One region of the Ureibacillus chungkukjangi genome, then DNA from elsewhere that is predicted to be linked to it. Evidence: riboswitches for the same ligand, from Rfam matches in the RefSeq annotation. Region 1 holds a riboswitch; each other region holds the start of a gene.
What was found. A riboswitch is a leader RNA that binds a small molecule or an ion and turns the genes downstream of it on or off. The one in region 1 is predicted to bind S-adenosylmethionine.

Region 1 (6,198 bases):
ACGATCAGCAATTTGCAACAATGATGCAGGGCTTCCAAGCAAAACAATACCAGGGAAAACGGCTCAAACTATCCTGCTTTCTAAAGACAGATGATGTCACAAAGGCAAGTGCTTGGATGAGAATTGATAACAGTTCAGGTGATTCAATTGCCTTTGACAATATGCATAATCGGTCTATAACAGGGACCTCTGATTGGAATCACTATACCATTGTTCTAGATGTACCTGAAGAAAGTACGTCCATTCATTTTGGAGTTCTTTTAATTGGAAAAGGAAAAGTTTGGGCAGATAATTTCCAATTTACTGTAGTTGATGAAAAAACACCTACTACAACTCATTCAGGCCATGAGCTATTACCTGAGGAGCCTATCAATTTAACGTTTGAATGAACTAATGCTTCAATATAAAAAATGGGTAATCCACAAATTCGGATTACCCATTTTTATTTGCTTATCAAATCATTAAGTGGATAAAGGACTTTCCCGTTTCATGGTAAGTAAGATTAATAGTCCTACACCAATAATCCCTGCAAGCAAGAACATTCCTGAAGTTAACGTGAACATACCTAAAATCGTCGGTCCTACAAAGCCTCCAAGTGCAGCGAAGGAGTTTACTAATGCAATACCCACCGGTGCTGTAGACTCTGTAAAGAAGAATGTTAAGTAAGCGAAGAAGCAGCCTGCAAATCCATAAAGACCAAAGGATGCAATGGATAAAACGATAACCATTGGCGCTACCGATGAAACGCTTGCACAGCCGATAAATCCAACTAATGCAATCACTAGGCAGATTAATAAATGCTTTTTGTGGCTACCCGTTCGATCGGCATTCCATCCAACAAATAGAGCTGCTGGGATAGCCACAATATTAGGAATCATTGCTAGCCAGCCGATTTCTAGATTCGTAGTATTTGCCTCTGATAATGATTTAATGATTGTTGGAACCCAGAAGGATAGCCCATAAATTCCCGTATAACCCGCAAAGTAAAATGCAGATAGCTTCCATACAGTTAAGTCTTTTAACATTGATAGTTTTGTAGATTTATTAATCTTGCTGCTTGCAATTCTTTCAGCCTCTAATTCTTTTTCTAGCCAATTTTTCTCTTCTTCTGTTAGCCATTTTGCATCTTTTGGACGATTAGTTAAGTAAAATAGCACGATAATCCCAAGAATTAAGGCAGGAATCCCTTCTAATATAAACATCCAACGCCAGCCTGACATATTCGCCCATGAGATCGTATCAATAATCCATGTTGAAAGTGGTGCCCCAATTAAACCGCCAATTGGCAATGCTAATATCAAGATTGCCGTCGCTTTAGAGCGTTCTCGTTCTAAAAACCAATACGTAAGGTAAAGTATAATTCCAGGGAAGAAACCAGCTTCCGCCACACCTAATAGAAATCTTAAAATATATAAATGTGTCGCACTCTCAACAAATCCTGTTAAAACAACAACGATACCCCATGTCAGCATAATTCGGGCAATCCAGATACGTGCACCGACTTTATGCATAATCATGTTACTCGGTACTTCAAAGAAAAAGTAGCCAATAAAGAATATTCCCGAAAGCAGACCGAACACTTCCGCCGTTAAAGCCATCTCTGCATTCATCTCAAGTGCTGCATAGCCCATATTGACACGGTCAAGATAAGCTACGATATACAAGATTAAGATAAATGGCAGGATTCTTAAATTTCTTTTTCTTGTAGCAGACTTTATAATCGCTTCATTTGTCATTGCTTCACTCCTTTTCAAATCTATTTTTAATGCTAAATTGTGTTGAGGCTCCCTCCCTTTGATAGTCATAGAAGATAAAGGTATAAGTAATTGATATTTTGAAATAAAAAAACGAATTAAATTGGTATAAAATTACTTTTGATGAGTGTGGGTATTTTTAAATCATTCTATTACCCAGGGAGTGGTGTTATTCGTAGATTAGGGGGGATAAATTTTGGCGAGTAAATAGAAAAAAGGATGTTTTTCACATCCTTTTTAGTAAATTAGTTTTCAGTGCCATCTACATACCTTCCGTGCTTTGGTATCGCAATTTTGTCAAAATCATTTACTAATAAAGCTAAATTATCTTCTAATTGCTGCCCCTCCATCGGTAAACCATGTCCTGTGATTGCAACATTCGGCTTTAGGTCCTTAAGTTTTTTCACGGAATACCAGGCTTGCTTCCAATCCGTTGTAAAGTAACGAGGTGGACCACTAATTTCCTGGTCTTGTACAAGTACTTTAAAAAGGGATTCCTGTTTTACCGTCACAAAAGCATCCCCAGCAATTAACGCTCCATCAGATTCTCTAAAAAATGAAACGTGTCCAGGAGAATGCCCAGGTGTGTGTATCAATTGCCATTCCTTTAATATTGGCACAGAACCATCGTTTGGTAGAGGTTTTACATGCTGCCCTAAATTGATAGGCTCATTTGGAAAATAGGGAGAAATTCTTGCTACAAGCCCACCTTCAACAGTAGGGTCCGCATCCGGATAACTCTTCTGTCCTGTTAAATAAGGGATTTCTAATTCATGAGCATAGACTGGCACACCCCAATGCTCAATCAACTCGATTATTGCACCAACATGGTCAAAATGTCCGTGAGTTAAGAGAATACCATTTGGACGTGCATCCGGGCCAAAACGTTTTTCAGCTTCTTTTATAATGGTATTCACAGACTTTGGCATCCCTGCGTCGACCAATGTCCACCCTGTCGGAGAGCTTGGTTCACCAATCATACATAAATTAACTACCTGCGTTGTAAAGGAATATATATCCGGTCTTACTTCCTGTCCCTTTCCACTCGATACCGAGGTCATCGGAATATATTTGTAATCTTCACCATAATTCATCTGTTCAGACATATCTTATATTGCCTCCTTCCAATTGTATTTTTTCTTTAATCACACTTGCTATTCATCCTTAATAAAGAAATACCCAAAAATTTGTGAGTTTCCAGTCAAATAAGAGTAAATTGATTGGATGACTTGAAGAAGTGTCTTTCATGTTGGTCTTGGTTATGAAGGACACTAGCCTTCGATTACTTGATAAAACTTTATTTCATTTTCGTTATGAAAGACACTATTATTCGTTTACTTGATAAAACTGTCTTTCATCTTGCTTATGAAAGCCACTATCATTGTTTACTTAATAAAACTGTCTTTCATCTTGCTTATGAAAGACACTAATCCTTGTTCACTCGATAAAACTGTATTTCATCATGCTTATGAAAGACACTAGTCTTTGTTTACTTAATAAAAGTGTCTTTCAGCTTTGTTATGAAAGACACTTTTCTTCATTTACTTGATTAAACTGTCTATCAGCTTATATAAATTTACAAATTAAAAAGCCATGTGTCTTTTCACATGGCTCCCCTAAATTAAATATGGAATTCAATTGTATCCTCAATATAATGCCATTCGAATGGTGTTTCTTGGTATACGTAGTAGTTTAACCAATTGTAGAACAGCAGGTAGGAATGGGCACGCCAAGTGTTTTTAGGCGATTTCTTTGGATCATTATCCGGGAAGTAGTTGACCGGGATATCTACTGGGTCGCCTTTTTCCACGTCTCGAATATATTCATCTGCCAAAGTTGTTGCGTCATACTCTAAATGTCCAGTAATCATAATATGCTTCGTATCCTTGGACTGGACAATAAATGGACCGGCTTCCTCAGAATAGCTTAGTAATCGTAAATCCGGATGATTTTGAACTTCCTCTAAGGAAACAGAAGTGTGACGTGAATGTGGTGCTACATACTCATCGCTAAATCCGCGCACTAAGTCTACCGTTAAATCCGTAATAACATGAGAGTATACACCTGAGCATTTCTTTGGCAGCTCAAACTTTCCAATATTGAAATGTTTATAAAGAGCGGCCTGTGCTCCCCAACAAATATACATACATGAAGTGACATTCAGCTTAGCCCAGTCCATAATTTCAGAAATCTCTTCCCAATAGCTTACATCTTCAAAATCCATGCGTTCCACTGGAGCACCTGTAATAATCATTCCATCGAAACGGCGATGCTTGATTTCATGAAATGTCTTGTAAAATGTATCTAAATGTGATTTTGATACATTTCTTGATGCATATGTAGCGGTGTTTAAAAAGGTTACATTGGTTTGTAATGGCGTATTCCCTAATAAGCGTAATAACTGTAGCTCCGTTTTCTCTTTTTCAGGCATTAAGTTACACACCAAAATATTTAAAGGTCGAATTTGTTGCGTGCTTGCACGGTCTTCTTCCATTACGAAGATTTTCTCTTTACGTAATATTTCTCCTACAGGTAAATTCTTTTGTATATTGATAGGCATTAATATTCCCCCATTTCTTTACATGCCAAATTCACTCTATTTTGGACAATAAAAAACCTCTCATTCCAGCGTGAGAATGAGAGGGTATAATCGATACGCGCACTCTTATCTCCCAAGACAAATATGCCTTGCTGGAATTAGCACCTTTCTAACGATGTTAGAGGTTGCTGAAGCTTCATCGGGCCATTTCCCTCTGCTTCTCTTGATAAGATAGATGAAATTAAACTAATACTAACATGGATTATAAATATTTGCAATATTCGATATTTCTATTAATTTGAATTTAAAATATATAATCGAAATCACTTGCTATTTCTGAGCTAATTTATCACGCCAGGTTGATTTTTCATTTTCCCCAATGAGCTGCTCCAGTTGCTCGTCCCATTTATCCAATAATGTATTCCAAACACGTGAAGTAAACAAATCCTTCTCTACCTCATACAGCAAAAATTCGATACAGGGTACGTCATTTACCTGAACATCCTCGACTGAATCAATCGAAGTGATGAAGAGCTTGTTTTCCTCAGTGTCATCATTATCTTCATTGATGGCTTGTAGCTCTTGAATCACTAATTTATCTTCTAATGTAGGCTCATTTTGCTGAATCTGATATCGGAAAATTTGCTCCGGAAAGTCCTCAAATTCAAGCACCTCCTCAAGATCGCCATTTAAAAAACTATTATGTGTCGGGCTGTATAAAAGCTCCGTTGCGGTTTCATCCTGTTCTTCTTCAAAGACGCCATTGGCAAATTGCTTCTGCCCTTTCTCCGTTAGCTGATAAAAGGATTCAACTTTTGCAATCAATCCTGTTTTTTGCATTTTAGATAATAAATCTTCTACAAAAAGCTGCTCTACAAGGAGAATTTCACTGATTTGCTCGGCACTTTCAAATTGAGTATCCTTCAATGATAGAAACAGCATCTTCATAAGAATATCCATTTTTGTACGAACAACGGGCTTATACGTAACATTTAAAGTATGAACAGGAACACACCAAGTGTCAGCTTGGAGGATGGATGCTTTTGAATTTTTTGTAAGCTCTGACTCAAGTGATTGTTGCAAGGATTGTATTTCCATAGCTCCTCCTTATGAAATAAAGCTTTCAATTGTATTTCGATAACCCTCTTGAGATTTCACTGTATTTAACAACGTTTTATACATTTTACGAGTTTCTTCTTTTTTCGGACGGTTGACGAACATTTCTGTACTACCGATTAATACCAATAATTCTCTTGCACGAGATAAGGCAACGTTTAAGCGACGATAATCCTTGGCAAACCCAATATCCCCGTGTTTGTTGTCATTATTCCGGACCATGCTTACCAATATCACGTCCATCTCCATCCCCTGGAATTTATCGACTGAACCAGTTCGGATATGTAGATGCGGCAGACTTAGCTCCTGTTCAATAAGTCGGTTAATGCGTTTGACCTGTGCTGCATAGAAGCTAATCACTCCAACAGATTTTAATTCGTCTTGTAGGATTAGTCCTTCAGCTTTAGCTTTTGCCGTAGCCTCATTTAAATCAAGTAACATATTTCGAATAACATTGATTTCGGACTCATTTAGTAAACTAGAGCCACCCTTCATGCGCTCCTCAAAGAATTCCTGTTTGTTCGGGATGTCCACCCATAGCAGGTGTTCATTTCGATTAATGAATGAACTCTGTAATTTGTGATCGCGTAAAGCATCTGAATCAGGAAGACCACATTGTAATGAATCATTTTCATATTCATAGAATGGGGAAATTGTTTTCATGATGTTTTCATGCATACGGTATTGAATCGCCAGCATTTTCTTATTAGAAGCTGGAAGATTTTTGTATAAGCGTTCAAATAGAGATTCCTCAAGAAGCTTTTCTAATTCGCGTTTCTCCTCAAAGGT
Region 2 (6,198 bases), 800 kb from region 1:
CACTATGTAAAAGAACAACAACAGCTTTTGCTTGTCCCTCTGCTTCCCATTTCCACATAACTTCTTGCCCTCCTACCCAATTAAAATGGGCAAACTTGCATTCTAATTTTCATTCTTTGCTATATTTGTTACGCTATACTATATCATACTGAGAAATGAGGAGATTTTCGATGATTTACCCTTTTAAAGATAAAAATCCTAAAATAGACCCATCTGTCTATATCGCAGATAATGCTGTAGTTACAGGGGATGTCACTATAGAGGAAGAATCTACTATATGGTTTAATACGGTGATTCGTGGTGATGTCGCGCCAACAATTATTGGAAAACGCTGTAGTATACAAGACTTGAGCTGTATTCACCAAAGTCCGAATAATCCGGTAATTATTGAAGACGAAGTAACTGTAGGCCACCAGGTTACATTACATGGTTGTGTTATTCGAAAAAGCGCTTTAATCGGAATGGGTTCTATTATTTTGGACGGTGCAGAAATTGGAGAAGGAGCTTTTATCGGTGCTGGGAGTCTTGTTCCTCCAGGTAAAAAAATCCCCCCTAATAGCTTGGCAATGGGGAGACCAGCAAAGGTAGTTCGTGAAGTTACGCCTGAAGATCGGGAGGATATGGACCGTATCATTCGCGAATATGTAGAAAAAGGACAAATTTACAAATCACTTCAGCCTTAACAACATATGATAGTAGAAACTCTAAATTTTCAGGTATAACGCTTCTTGCTTATACCTATTTTTTTTCAAAACTCTGAGTCTTTGAATCATTACATAAACTATATATAAGGAGAATGAGATGAACCAATATGAAACTAAAAGTATCTACTGGGTATTAGCAATACTCGTTATTATTATTGCTCCAATAATCGTGTTATTGACCCCTGTAATATTATCTGTAGTTGTATTTGAGGAGCCAAATAAAATTGCATTTATATCCTTTGGCAAAAATCTAGTTGTATATTCTTTAGCCTTTTTCATTGCCTTTATTTCATTAATAGTGCTGTATTTCATTAAAAAGATTATTACTAAGATAGTTGTTCTGATTTTATCGGCTTTTGGATTTTTCACTATCTTTTTTATGGGCGTAAATTATTATGTCTATTTAGATGAAGATTATATCGAGTATAATCCTTTGTTTGGTAGTAAAGTAGTTTACGAATGGTCTGATTTATCTCACATAAGCCATGTCTATCCAGAAGATTATAATGATAAAGAAACCTACACCTTCACCTTCAGCGATGGCTATTCATTTGAGTTTGAAGCAACAGGTGCAGTAGACTCCTCCATAAAAAGCAATATCTACAACAAAACTCAATTTTATAACATCCCCTTAGAACAGGATTTCCCTTGAAATGAAAACAGGTAGAGCGCAACTAGGCTCTACCTATTTATATCTATTCCCCTGCAAGGATTGATGTTAGTATTATAGACCTGCTTTGTCTTTTAAAAGGCTAGCAATATCTGTATTTTCCCAAGGTACATCTAAGTCCGTACGACCAAAGTGTCCATAGGCTGCTGTTTGCTTGTAAATTGGTCTACGTAAATCCAGCATTTTAATAATGCCTGCAGGACGTAAGTCGAATAATTCACTTACCCATTCTACTAATTGCTCTTCTTTCACAATTCCAGTTCCAAATGTATCAATTGAAATAGAAACTGGACGAGCAACGCCAATAGCATAAGCTAATTGTACTTCTGCACGTTCAGCTAAACCTGCTGCTACAATATTTTTTGCTACATATCTTGCCGCATATGCTGCAGAGCGGTCAACTTTTGTTGCATCCTTACCCGAAAAAGCACCGCCACCATGACGAGCATAACCACCGTAAGTATCAACAATAATTTTACGGCCAGTTAAGCCGGCATCTCCTTTAGGCCCACCGATAACAAAACGGCCAGTTGGGTTGATAAAGTATTTAGTACCCGCATCAATTAATTCTTCAGGAACCACTACGTTAATAACCTTTTCTTTAATATCTTCTTGAATTTGTTCTAAAGTTACTTCTTCATCATGCTGTGTTGAGATAACAATAGTATCTACACGAACTGGTCTGTTTTGTTCATCATACTCAACTGTTACTTGAGTTTTTCCATCTGGACGTAGGTACGTAAGCTCTTCAGATTTTCTTACCTCTGTTAAGCGTCGAGCTAATCGATGTGCAAGGCTGATTGGTAAAGGCATAAGCTCTGGTGTTTCATTACATGCAAAACCAAACATTAAACCTTGGTCTCCTGCCCCAATTGCTTCGATATCTGCATCAGTCATTGAACCTTCACGAGCTTCTAAAGCTTGGTCAACACCTAAGGCTATATCTGCTGATTGTTCACCAATGGCAACTAGTACGGCAAGGTTTTCTGCATCGAAACCATATTTTCCGCGAGTGTAGCCAATCTCAGCTACTGTATCGCGAACAATACCTTTAATATCTACATAAGTAGATGTTGTAATTTCACCTGCTACAAGTACTAAACCTGTTGTTACAGTAGTTTCACAAGCTACACGTGCATTTGGATCTTCTCTTAAAATTGCATCTAAAATTGCATCAGAAATTTGGTCACAAATTTTGTCTGGGTGCCCTTCTGTCACACTTTCTGATGTAAACAGTCGACGATTTGTCATTTCGTTTCCTCCTAAGTTTATAGCGAGATAATTTCTCGTTTTTGATACGGTACTCATTATCCATGTTAAACCCGTTCTACTAGATCGGTATTCCTGCCGTTACCTTTTAACTTGCCCATTTTTTCCCACTTTTTAAAATTTAATTAGGAAAATTTGAATTATTGTTTTATTATTATGTATAAAACAGTAATGGAACAATTTTTAGCCTAACAGTTGTCACTGTAATTAATCTTAGTTATTTAGTAAAGACTAAGTACAGGACTTATTTAAACTACATTCTAAAATGTATAGACGATCTCTTCACAAATACATGGATTTAGAAAGGCTCAGATAAAAATAGAAAGAAATGCTATACTATCCTTATCATTCTGTTCTAATTAGAAAAAAAAATTCCTCCACTCATTGTTAAGTACATGAGTAAAAGGAATTGTGGTTTCATGACATTACCTTTCACTCTTATCGTTCAAGGGTATTCCCTTGCATCAGGTTGGCACCATCGCGTTAAATGAATAACGCAGGTTGCCGGGTTTCATAGGGCCTTGACCCTCCACCAACTCGGGATAAGAGTATCCGTTCAAGAGTAAATCTTACGGAAAGTAGATTCACTTGTCAATCGTTTTTGAATAATTCTATTAAAGTTTAAAAATTTAAAAATAAATGTTGGATTAGTATAGACTAATTAATTCAATGTGTTATACTAATTTTTGAAAATAATCAAACCTCCCACCATTTTGGGAATTCTATAAAAAGGATGGTATTTAATCGATGAATTCAGTAGAAATTGCTAATGAGCTGAAGGAATTATTAAACGGCGAAAATATTAAAGTTCAATTATCCGTACCACAATTAGTGGAAAAAGCTACAGAACGTGGAGAAGCTACATTAACTGTTGATGGTGCCATAAGTGCTGAAACAGGCAAATATACTGGTCGTTCTCCTAAAGATAAATATATCGTAGAAGAAGAAAGCACAAAAGATAAAATCGACTGGGGTAATGTTAACCGTCCGATTTCTGCTGAAGTGTTTGATAATCTATATGTAAAAGTTGTCAACTATTTAAAAGAAAAAGATGAGCTTTTTGTATTCAAAGGATATGCTGGTGCTGACAAAGACTCTCAGCTGCAAATCCAAGTTATTAACGAATATGCATGGCATAATCTTTTCTGTCATCAATTATTCATCCGTCCAACTGAAGCAGAATTACCTATTCATAATGCTGAATTTACAATTGTATCAGCACCAAACTTTAAAGCAGATCCAGCAGTTGATGGAACAGCCTCTGAAACATTTATCATCGTATCATTAGAAAAGAAAATTATTTTAATCGGTGGTACCGAATATGCTGGCGAAATGAAAAAATCTATCTTCGGAATTATGAACTATCTACTTCCTGAAAATGATATTTTCTCTATGCACTGTTCTGCAAACGTAGGTGAAGCAGGAGATGTTGCATTATTCTTCGGATTATCTGGTACTGGTAAAACAACTTTATCGGCAGATAGCAACCGCAAACTAATCGGTGACGATGAGCATGGTTGGTCAGATAATGGTGTATTCAACATTGAGGGTGGATGCTATGCAAAAACTATCAACCTTTCTGCTGAAAAAGAACCAGAAATTTATAATGCAATTCGTTTTGGTACAGTATTAGAAAACGTAGTAGTAGATTCAAAATCTCGTATTCCTAACTACGATGATAGTACTTTAACTGAAAATACGCGTGCTGCTTACCCAATTAACTTTATCGATAATATTGTTATGCCTTCTGTTGCAGGTCATCCAAAAACTATCGTATTTTTAACTGCTGATGCTTTTGGTGTGTTACCTCCAATCAGTAGATTAACAAAAGAACAAGCGATGTACCACTTCTTAAGTGGCTTTACTTCAAAATTAGCAGGTACAGAGCGTGGAGTTACTTCTCCAGAGCCAGTATTCTCTACTTGCTTCGGTTCACCTTTCTTACCTCTTCCAGCTACACGCTACGCTGAGATGTTAGGTGAAAAAATTGATGAGCACGGCTCTCAAGTATTCTTAGTAAACACTGGTTGGACTGGTGGAGAATACGGTGTGGGTACTCGTATGAAGCTTTCTTATACTCGCACAATGGTTCGTGCTGCTATCGATGGAAAACTTAGTGACGTTGAAACGACACAAGATTCAATCTTTGGCTTACACATTCCAACAGCTGTGGAAGGTGTACCAAGTGAAGTGTTAGATCCTCGTGCTGCATGGGCTGACAAAGAAGCATACGATCAAAAAGCTAATTTCTTAGCTAACCTATTTAAAGAAAACTTCACAAAGTTCTCTAACGTTTCTGAAGATATCTTAAAAAAAGGTGGACCAATAGCTTAATTCCGATAACATTGAACAATATAAAAGCGGACTTTCTCTTAAAAAAGAGACGTCCGCTTTTTTTATTTCATTTTCATCCATTCACTTAAAGCCCTAACTGTTTGTCGGTTAATATGTGGAGGATAGTAATGAGTTAAGCCTGAAGAGAACCATGTCTCTACCTGCTTTTTTTCTTTGATTAATGTTTTTTCTAAATCATAGCTTTGTTCTATGCTAACATTCTCATCATCAGTACCATGAATGATAAGAACTGGGGCATTTATCATATCGACCTTTAAAAGAGGATTTCGTTCATCGTATTTTTCCTGTTCTTTATTTGGAGAGCCTCCAATAATACGTTTCAATGTTCTCCTCATGTCTACACGTTCCATGTACATTGAGGTAACATCTGAAACACCAGCCCATGTAACAACAGATTTGATGTCATCTCTTAAAATGGCAGTCCATAAAGCCATTAAGCCTCCACGAGAGAAACCAAATAAATGTACTTTCTTAACATTTGCACACTTTTTTAGAAATTCAATGCTATTCACTGCATCAAAACGGTCCTCTCCAGCCATCTCGTCACGCCCTTCCCCTCCTCGATTACCACGATAATAAGGGGCAAAGACAACTATGCCTTGACTCGCAAATTGGGCTATTCTCGGTGCACGAACCATGCCGATTGACTGAAGACCACCACGCAAATACAGTAACGCTTCGTACTGTCCTTCTTTTTTAGGTTTTGCTAATAATCCTTTCACACGAAGCCCCTGCGACCAATAGACAATTTCCTGCAAGATAACATGTGGGTTCGGCGATGGATAGCTTCTAATCATTTCAATACTACCATTTTCTTTCATGATGCTTCACTTCCTGTAACATCTTTTTCATTCCTGCATCTTTCATATAGAAGCTTAAATTTGGATGATTCTCTAATTCCTCAGAAGTAAGCCAGGTCATCCCTAGTGTTTCATGCTCTTCGACAAACTCATCGATTCTTTCCACTTTTCCTGTAAACACTGCTTTACAAAATGGAGGCGCATCATGAACAACATAATACGCAAACCATTTCAAATCATCAATTTGAACTGCCGTTTCTTCATAAACCTCACGAATTGCTGCTGTTTCTAATGTTTCTCCTGGTTCTATTTTTCCACCTGGAAATTCTATGCCCCGCTTTTTGTTGATGGTGCATAGCCATTTCCCCTCGTAATACACCAATACTAAAACATGCTTCGG
Region 3 (6,198 bases), 930 kb from region 1:
AATGGCTGAAGGATGAAGGGATTGCTTATGAGGCGATTCATATTGTGGAGCAGACGCCAACGAAAGCTGAGTTAAAGGCGATTTGGGAGAAAAGTGAGCTTCCTTTGAAGAAGTTCTTTAATACATCTGGCATGAAGTATAAAGAATTAGGCTTAAAGGACAAGTTAAGCTCTATGTCAGAGGATGAACAGCTAGAATTACTTGCTTCTGACGGTATGCTGATTAAAAGACCAATCGTTACAGATGGTGAAAAAGTTACTTTAGGATTTAAAGAAACTGACTTCACTGAATCTTGGAAATAAAGCATTACTCTATCTTGTTTTTAATTATAAAATATGTCAAACTTATTATGTATGAATTACATATATTTGGAGGGGTTTTGAGTGAGCACACCGAAAGATTTACGTTACTCTAAAGAACACGAATGGGTTAAAGTTGAAGATGGTAAAGTTCGCATTGGAATTACGCACTTTGCACAATCTGAGCTTGGCGATATTGTTTTCGTTGAACTACCACAGGTTGGCGACGAAGTTCAGTTAAACGCACCATTCGGTAGTGTTGAATCTGTAAAAACAGTTTCAGAACTATATGCACCAGTGTCAGGTAAGGTTGTTGAAATCAATAGTGAACTTGAAGATAGTCCAGAATTTGTAAATGAATCACCTTATGATCAGGCTTGGATGATTGTTATTGAGCCAACAGATCTTTCAGAAGTGGAAGCTTTATTAACTCCTGAGCAATATGATGAATTAATTGACGCATAATATGAATATGATATAGAAAGAAAAACGCCAGAAAATCACTGGCGTTTTTTTTACAATATAAATATAATAAGTAACCATACCTTTTATTTCACTGATATTTTTAAGACTTTCTTACAAATTCAGTGGGAAAAGACATCGGATTTCGCTTTATGAAAACCGTGCTTTTCAATCATTATCCTTATGCATATTTGAAGACGTTATTTAGCTGTGTAACTACAAATCGTGGGGTGAAGCAAATGATAGTTGATAAGTGTATAATTGTTGAAGGTCGATCGGATAAGTTAAACATCGCACCAATTTTTGCTGAGGATGTTAAAATTATTTGTACAAATGGAACAATTAGTGAGGATGCTCTCCTGGATCTTCTAGAGCCATTTGAAGAATGTAAACTCTATACGTTATTCGATGCGGATAATTCAGGTGAAAAGTTGAGAAAGCTAACGAAAAGAATCTATTCTGAGGCTGTTCATCTTTTCATACCTCGAACATATATCGAAGTGGCAAATGCGCCTAAGAAAGTTTTAGCTAATTTGTTAAGCGATGCTAAATTCTCTGTGCATAAGCAGTATTTATCTTCGACACTTGAAATGTAAATAGATGTTTTTATTACCTAAACAAAGAAGTAGGATGATGATTATGAGAGAATGGACAATTGAAAATTGGAAGCAACAAAAGGAGCAAAATGGCTTAGTTGCTTTTTATTTATATACGCCTATGTGTGGAACTTGTGCTGTTGCATCGAAAATGATGGATGTGATTGAAAATCTTTTACCAGACTTGCCGTTAGGAAAAGCCAATATTAATTTCTTAGAAAACTTAGCGATGGATTATCAAATTGAAAGTGTACCATGCTTACTAATTAGCGAAAATGGGAATGTCGAAAAATTGTATGCTTTCCAATCTGTACCATTCCTATATGATAAGTTGAAAAAAAGTAGTTGACTAGAAACAATCTAACATGGTAAAGTAACATCCATAATCTAAAACTTAATATCGTAACTCTTATAAAGAGCGGTGGAGGGAAGTGCCCTATGAAGCCCGGCAACCATCACAGTAATGTGAAAAGGTGCCAAGTCACGCGAAGTGGATACTTTGGAAGATAAGAGAACGGTAACGTAAATATATATTTACGTCCCCTTCTACTTGTCTGTGTAGAAGGGGATTTTTGTTTTTTTATAAATTACTAGATTCACATCTCACACTTGCCAAATGGGGACAATTGAAGCACTTAAACTCACTAATAAGAATACATAGTTACGATTCGCTATAAGGAGTCTCGCATATGATTGAACTAAAAGATATATCGAAAATATATAAAACAAAAAATGGAGAAATAACAGCTGTTAAAGATGTTAATTTAACCATTAACAAAGGTGAAATATACGGAATTATTGGTTATAGTGGTGCCGGTAAAAGTACGATGATTCGCTTGTTAAACGGCTTGGAGAAGCCTTCTACTGGTACGGTAGAAGTAGGTGGACATCAAATTTCATCGATTTCTGGTACAAAGCTGCGTCAAGCACGCCAAAAAATCAGTATGATCTTCCAGCATTTCAACCTTTTATGGTCTCGTACAGTTGCTGATAACATTTCTTTTCCTTTAGAGATTGCAGGTGTTTCAAAGGCTGAGCGTTCAAAAAGAGTAAAGGAATTAATCGACTTAGTTGGTTTGACAGGCAGAGAAAATGCTTACCCATCTCAGCTGTCTGGCGGTCAAAAGCAGCGCGTTGGAATTGCAAGAGCACTTGCTAATAACCCAGAAGTATTACTTTGCGATGAAGCAACAAGTGCACTAGATCCTGAAACAACGGACGCTATTTTAGAATTATTGCTTGATATAAATAAGCGTTTAGGTCTGACGATTGTTCTGATTACACATGAAATGCACGTTATTCGCAAAATCTGTCATCGCGTGGCAGTTATGGAAGCAGGACGAGTTGTAGAATCTGGCGATGTGCTTCACGTATTCCAAAATCCACAGGCTGAAATTACAAAGAATTTTGTAATGCAGGTTTCTGGAACGAAAGAATCAAAAGAATCAATCGAGCAAATTCTTGTCAATTATCCTACTGGGAAGATCGTTAAGCTAACGTTTATTGGCAACAAAACAGAGCAACCGGTAATCTCCCAAATCATTAAAGAATTTGATGTTGAAGTAAATATCGTGCACGGAAATATCACACAAACTACAAGTGGCCCATATGGAACATTAATTGTACAAATAGATGGTAAACCAAATCAGGTGGAAGAAGCATTTAAGCTTTTAGAAACAAGAGAAATCCAAGCGGAGGTGATTGACCATGTTTAATCAATTATTTCCGAATGTAGATTGGGTAAAAATGTGGGAGGCCACATACGAAACAATATATATGACGGTTATCTCAACAGGAGTAACCTTTATTCTAGGACTAGTAATAGGGATTTTACTATTCCTGACAAGCCCAAACCAAATTTGGGCAAATAAAGTGGTGAATTTTTTAACAGGATCACTTGTTAATATTTTTAGATCGATTCCATTTATCGTATTGATCATACTTTTAATTCCTTTCACGAAATTCCTTGTAGGAACAATTCGTGGAGTTGAAGCGGCTTTACCGGCATTAATTATTGGCGCAGCACCGTTTTACGCTCGCTTAGTGTTAATTGCTTTAAGAGAGATTGATAAAGGTGTAATTGAAGCAGCTCGTTCAATGGGAGCGAAAACTTCAACGATTATTTGGAAGGTATTAATACCTGAATCATTACCAGCATTACTTTCAGGTATTACAGTAACTGCTGTTGCATTAGTAGGCTATACAGCGATGGCTGGGATTATCGGTGCAGGCGGCTTAGGAAACCTGGCGTTTATTGATGGCTTCCAGCGTAGCCGTGATGATGTAGTTTTAATGGCGACAATCATAATTTTAGTAATTGTGTTTATCCTACAGTTTATTGGAGACTTTATAACAACAAAGACTGACAAACGATAATTAGATTTGTTTGGTAATTGGTGCTGACGGTTTAGCCGTTCACATATAGAGAGAAATAGAGAAAAGGAGAAAGACGACATGAAGAAATTTTTATCATTCTTATTACTATCAGTAGTCGTACTTGCATTAGCTGCATGTGGAACTGCTAAAGAGGAAGAAACAACTAATTCTACAAATGGTGCTGCAGATGAAGGCGCAACTGAAACGGCAAAATCAGATAAAATCGTGATTGGTGCATCAAATGGTTTACATGATTTAATTTTAGAGCAAGCAAAACCAATTTTAGCTGAAGAAGGTATCGAGTTAGATATCCAACCTTACCAAGATTATATAATGCCTAACCAAGATTTAGAGTCTGGTGATTTAGATGCGAACTATTTCCAACACATTCCTTATCTTGAAACGGAAATTGCTGAAAAAGGCTATGATTTTGTAAATGCTGGCGGAATTCACATTGAGCCAATGGGTATTTACTCAACAAAGTATGATTCTTTAGATGAACTACCAGAAGGTGCTACTGTTATTATTTCAAATAACCCTGCTGAAGAAGGTCGTTTCTTATCTCTTTTAGAGGCTCAAGGTCTTATCAAGTTAAAAGAGGGTGTCGACAAAGCAGCTGCAACTTTAGATGATATTGTTGAAAATCCTAAAAAATTAGTAATCGATAACAAATCAGAACCAGGAATGCTAGTGACTTATTATGAAGAAGGCGAAGGCGATGTAGTTGTTATTAACTCTAACTTCGCAATCGACGCTGGCATCAACCCTCTTAAAGATTCAATTGCTATCGAAGGCTCAGAATCTCCATATGTAAATATTATTGCAGTTCGTGCAGAAGACAAAGATAACGAAGCAATCAAACGCTTAGTAGAAGTTCTACACTCTGATGCAATCCAACAATTCATCATGGATGAGTGGGGCGGCGCTGTAGTACCAGTAAACGAATAATTTGAAGTGGTGAGGGAACGAAATGTTCTCTCACCATTTTTGATTTTAAGGACAGTTGAGAGTGGAATCGGGTTCGGGGTGTGGTTCATGAGGAGGATGAAGATTGTTAGAGAGTGAAATGTGGGGCGGGATGCGGTTCATGGGGTGGATGAAGTGCATCCCAGAGTATAAAACAATCCGGGATGCAGTTCATAAAGAATGTGAAGTGCATCCGAAAGTGAAACTCAATCTACGAAGCAGTTCTCATGAGCCAATCCACCGCAAAACACCCCAGCTAATTTCAAAACAAAAGAAACGCCCAGAGCACAATCCCCTCGTGCTCCGCGCGTTTCTCGCATTCTCTATAAAAACTGATTCAATCTTGAAAAGAAATTATCGATAAATTTCAAGAAAACTTGTTCAGAAGGTCCGAGTTCGCGGTTGGTTGGATAAATGACGCCTACTGTTCGCGTAATCATAGGATTTTCGATAGCCATCTTTACGGTAAAACGTGGCGTGGAATCGTAAAGTGAGCTTTCAGGCAGTAGTGTAATCCCGATGCCGGCAGCTACTAGCCCCTTTAAAGCATCCATATCTTCACCAACCGAAGTAACGCTTGGTACAAAACCGGCAGCTTTGCATGCATCTACAACTACTTTATTTAATATAAAGCCTTCAGGAAAAAGAACGAAATTCTCATTTCTTAAATCACCAAGTACGATTTTTTCAGCATTGGCTAAATGATGGTTCGCAGGAAGTAATACATGAATTTTCTCGCTAAATAGTATTGATGAATGGATGCTTTCGTCGCTAGGTGGAACAGGACCTAAAAAGGCAAGGTTGAGTTCGCGGTTCTTTACGGCATCGATTAAATAGCGGTATGAGCCCTGACGTAAATGGAAGTGAACATCCGGGAACTCTTTTTTAAAGGCGGAAATGACAGTTGGTAATACGTAACTTGCAAGACTTGTAGGGAAGCCGATTTTGATGGTTCCCTTTGCTGGATCTAAATACTCTTCGACTTGTTTAACAGCAAAATCAATTGCCTTCAATGCGGTAATGGTGTGTTCCAAAAAGATTTTACCAATTGGTGTAAGCTTTACATTTCGACCAACACGTTCAAAAAGTGGTGTGCCAAGCTCATCCTCAAGGTTTGCGATTTGTCGACTAACAGCTGACTGGGCGACATGTAAATGTTCGGCTGCTTCAGAAATATGTTCCCTTTCGGCTACCTCAACAAAGTATCGCAATTGCCGTAATTCCAACGTTTCCACCCCATTTATCTAAATATTAGATGAATTCAATCCAAAGTATATATTGTTTATATTATTCTAAAAACTTTACAATGTAAATAAGGTATTCACGAAGATTTGGGGGGATTTACATGACTTTTCATCAGTTTCCGAAGGCGCAAGGGCTTTATTCACCAAGTTTCGAACATGACGCTTGTGGAATCGGCTTTTACGCAAATATTAAGGGACACGCTTCACATGAGATTGTAAAAAACGGACTAGAGATGTTATGTCGCTTAGATCACC

Region 2: another riboswitch for S-adenosylmethionine. It lies ahead of metK (methionine adenosyltransferase); the one in region 1 lies ahead of metA (homoserine O-succinyltransferase).
Region 3: another riboswitch for S-adenosylmethionine. It lies ahead of LG296_RS14645 (methionine ABC transporter ATP-binding protein); the one in region 1 lies ahead of metA (homoserine O-succinyltransferase).

What each region holds. Positions count from the first base shown of each region.
Region 1 is NZ_CP085009.1:2,012,688-2,018,885, forward strand. Features, by position in the region: gene LG296_RS09985 (helix-turn-helix transcriptional regulator) at 1-389, shown strand, start outside; gene LG296_RS09990 (MFS transporter) at 462-1,736, opposite strand; gene LG296_RS09995 (MBL fold metallo-hydrolase) at 2,000-2,860, opposite strand; gene metA (homoserine O-succinyltransferase) at 3,376-4,314, opposite strand; SAM riboswitch class I at 4,417-4,526, opposite strand; gene LG296_RS10005 (hypothetical protein) at 4,624-5,391, opposite strand; gene LG296_RS10010 (ATP-binding protein) at 5,401-6,198, opposite strand, start outside.
Region 2 is NZ_CP085009.1:2,814,982-2,821,179, forward strand. Features, by position in the region: gene LG296_RS13850 (alpha/beta hydrolase) at 1-58, opposite strand, end outside; gene LG296_RS13855 (gamma carbonic anhydrase family protein) at 171-683, shown strand; gene LG296_RS13860 (hypothetical protein) at 802-1,356, shown strand; gene metK (methionine adenosyltransferase) at 1,429-2,625, opposite strand; SAM riboswitch class I at 3,079-3,192, opposite strand; gene pckA (phosphoenolpyruvate carboxykinase (ATP)) at 3,391-4,977, shown strand; gene LG296_RS13875 (S9 family peptidase) at 5,040-5,819, opposite strand; gene LG296_RS13880 (NUDIX domain-containing protein) at 5,803-6,198, opposite strand, start outside.
Region 3 is NZ_CP085009.1:2,944,690-2,950,887, reverse strand. Features, by position in the region: gene LG296_RS14665 (arsenate reductase family protein) at 1-302, shown strand, start outside; gene gcvH (glycine cleavage system protein GcvH) at 384-764, shown strand; gene LG296_RS14655 (toprim domain-containing protein) at 914-1,357, shown strand; gene LG296_RS14650 (thioredoxin family protein) at 1,401-1,706, shown strand; SAM riboswitch class I at 1,764-1,870, shown strand; gene LG296_RS14645 (methionine ABC transporter ATP-binding protein) at 2,047-3,072, shown strand; gene LG296_RS14640 (methionine ABC transporter permease) at 3,065-3,733, shown strand; gene LG296_RS14635 (MetQ/NlpA family ABC transporter substrate-binding protein) at 3,812-4,681, shown strand; gene LG296_RS14630 (LysR family transcriptional regulator) at 5,023-5,925, opposite strand; gene gltB (glutamate synthase large subunit) at 6,045-6,198, shown strand, end outside.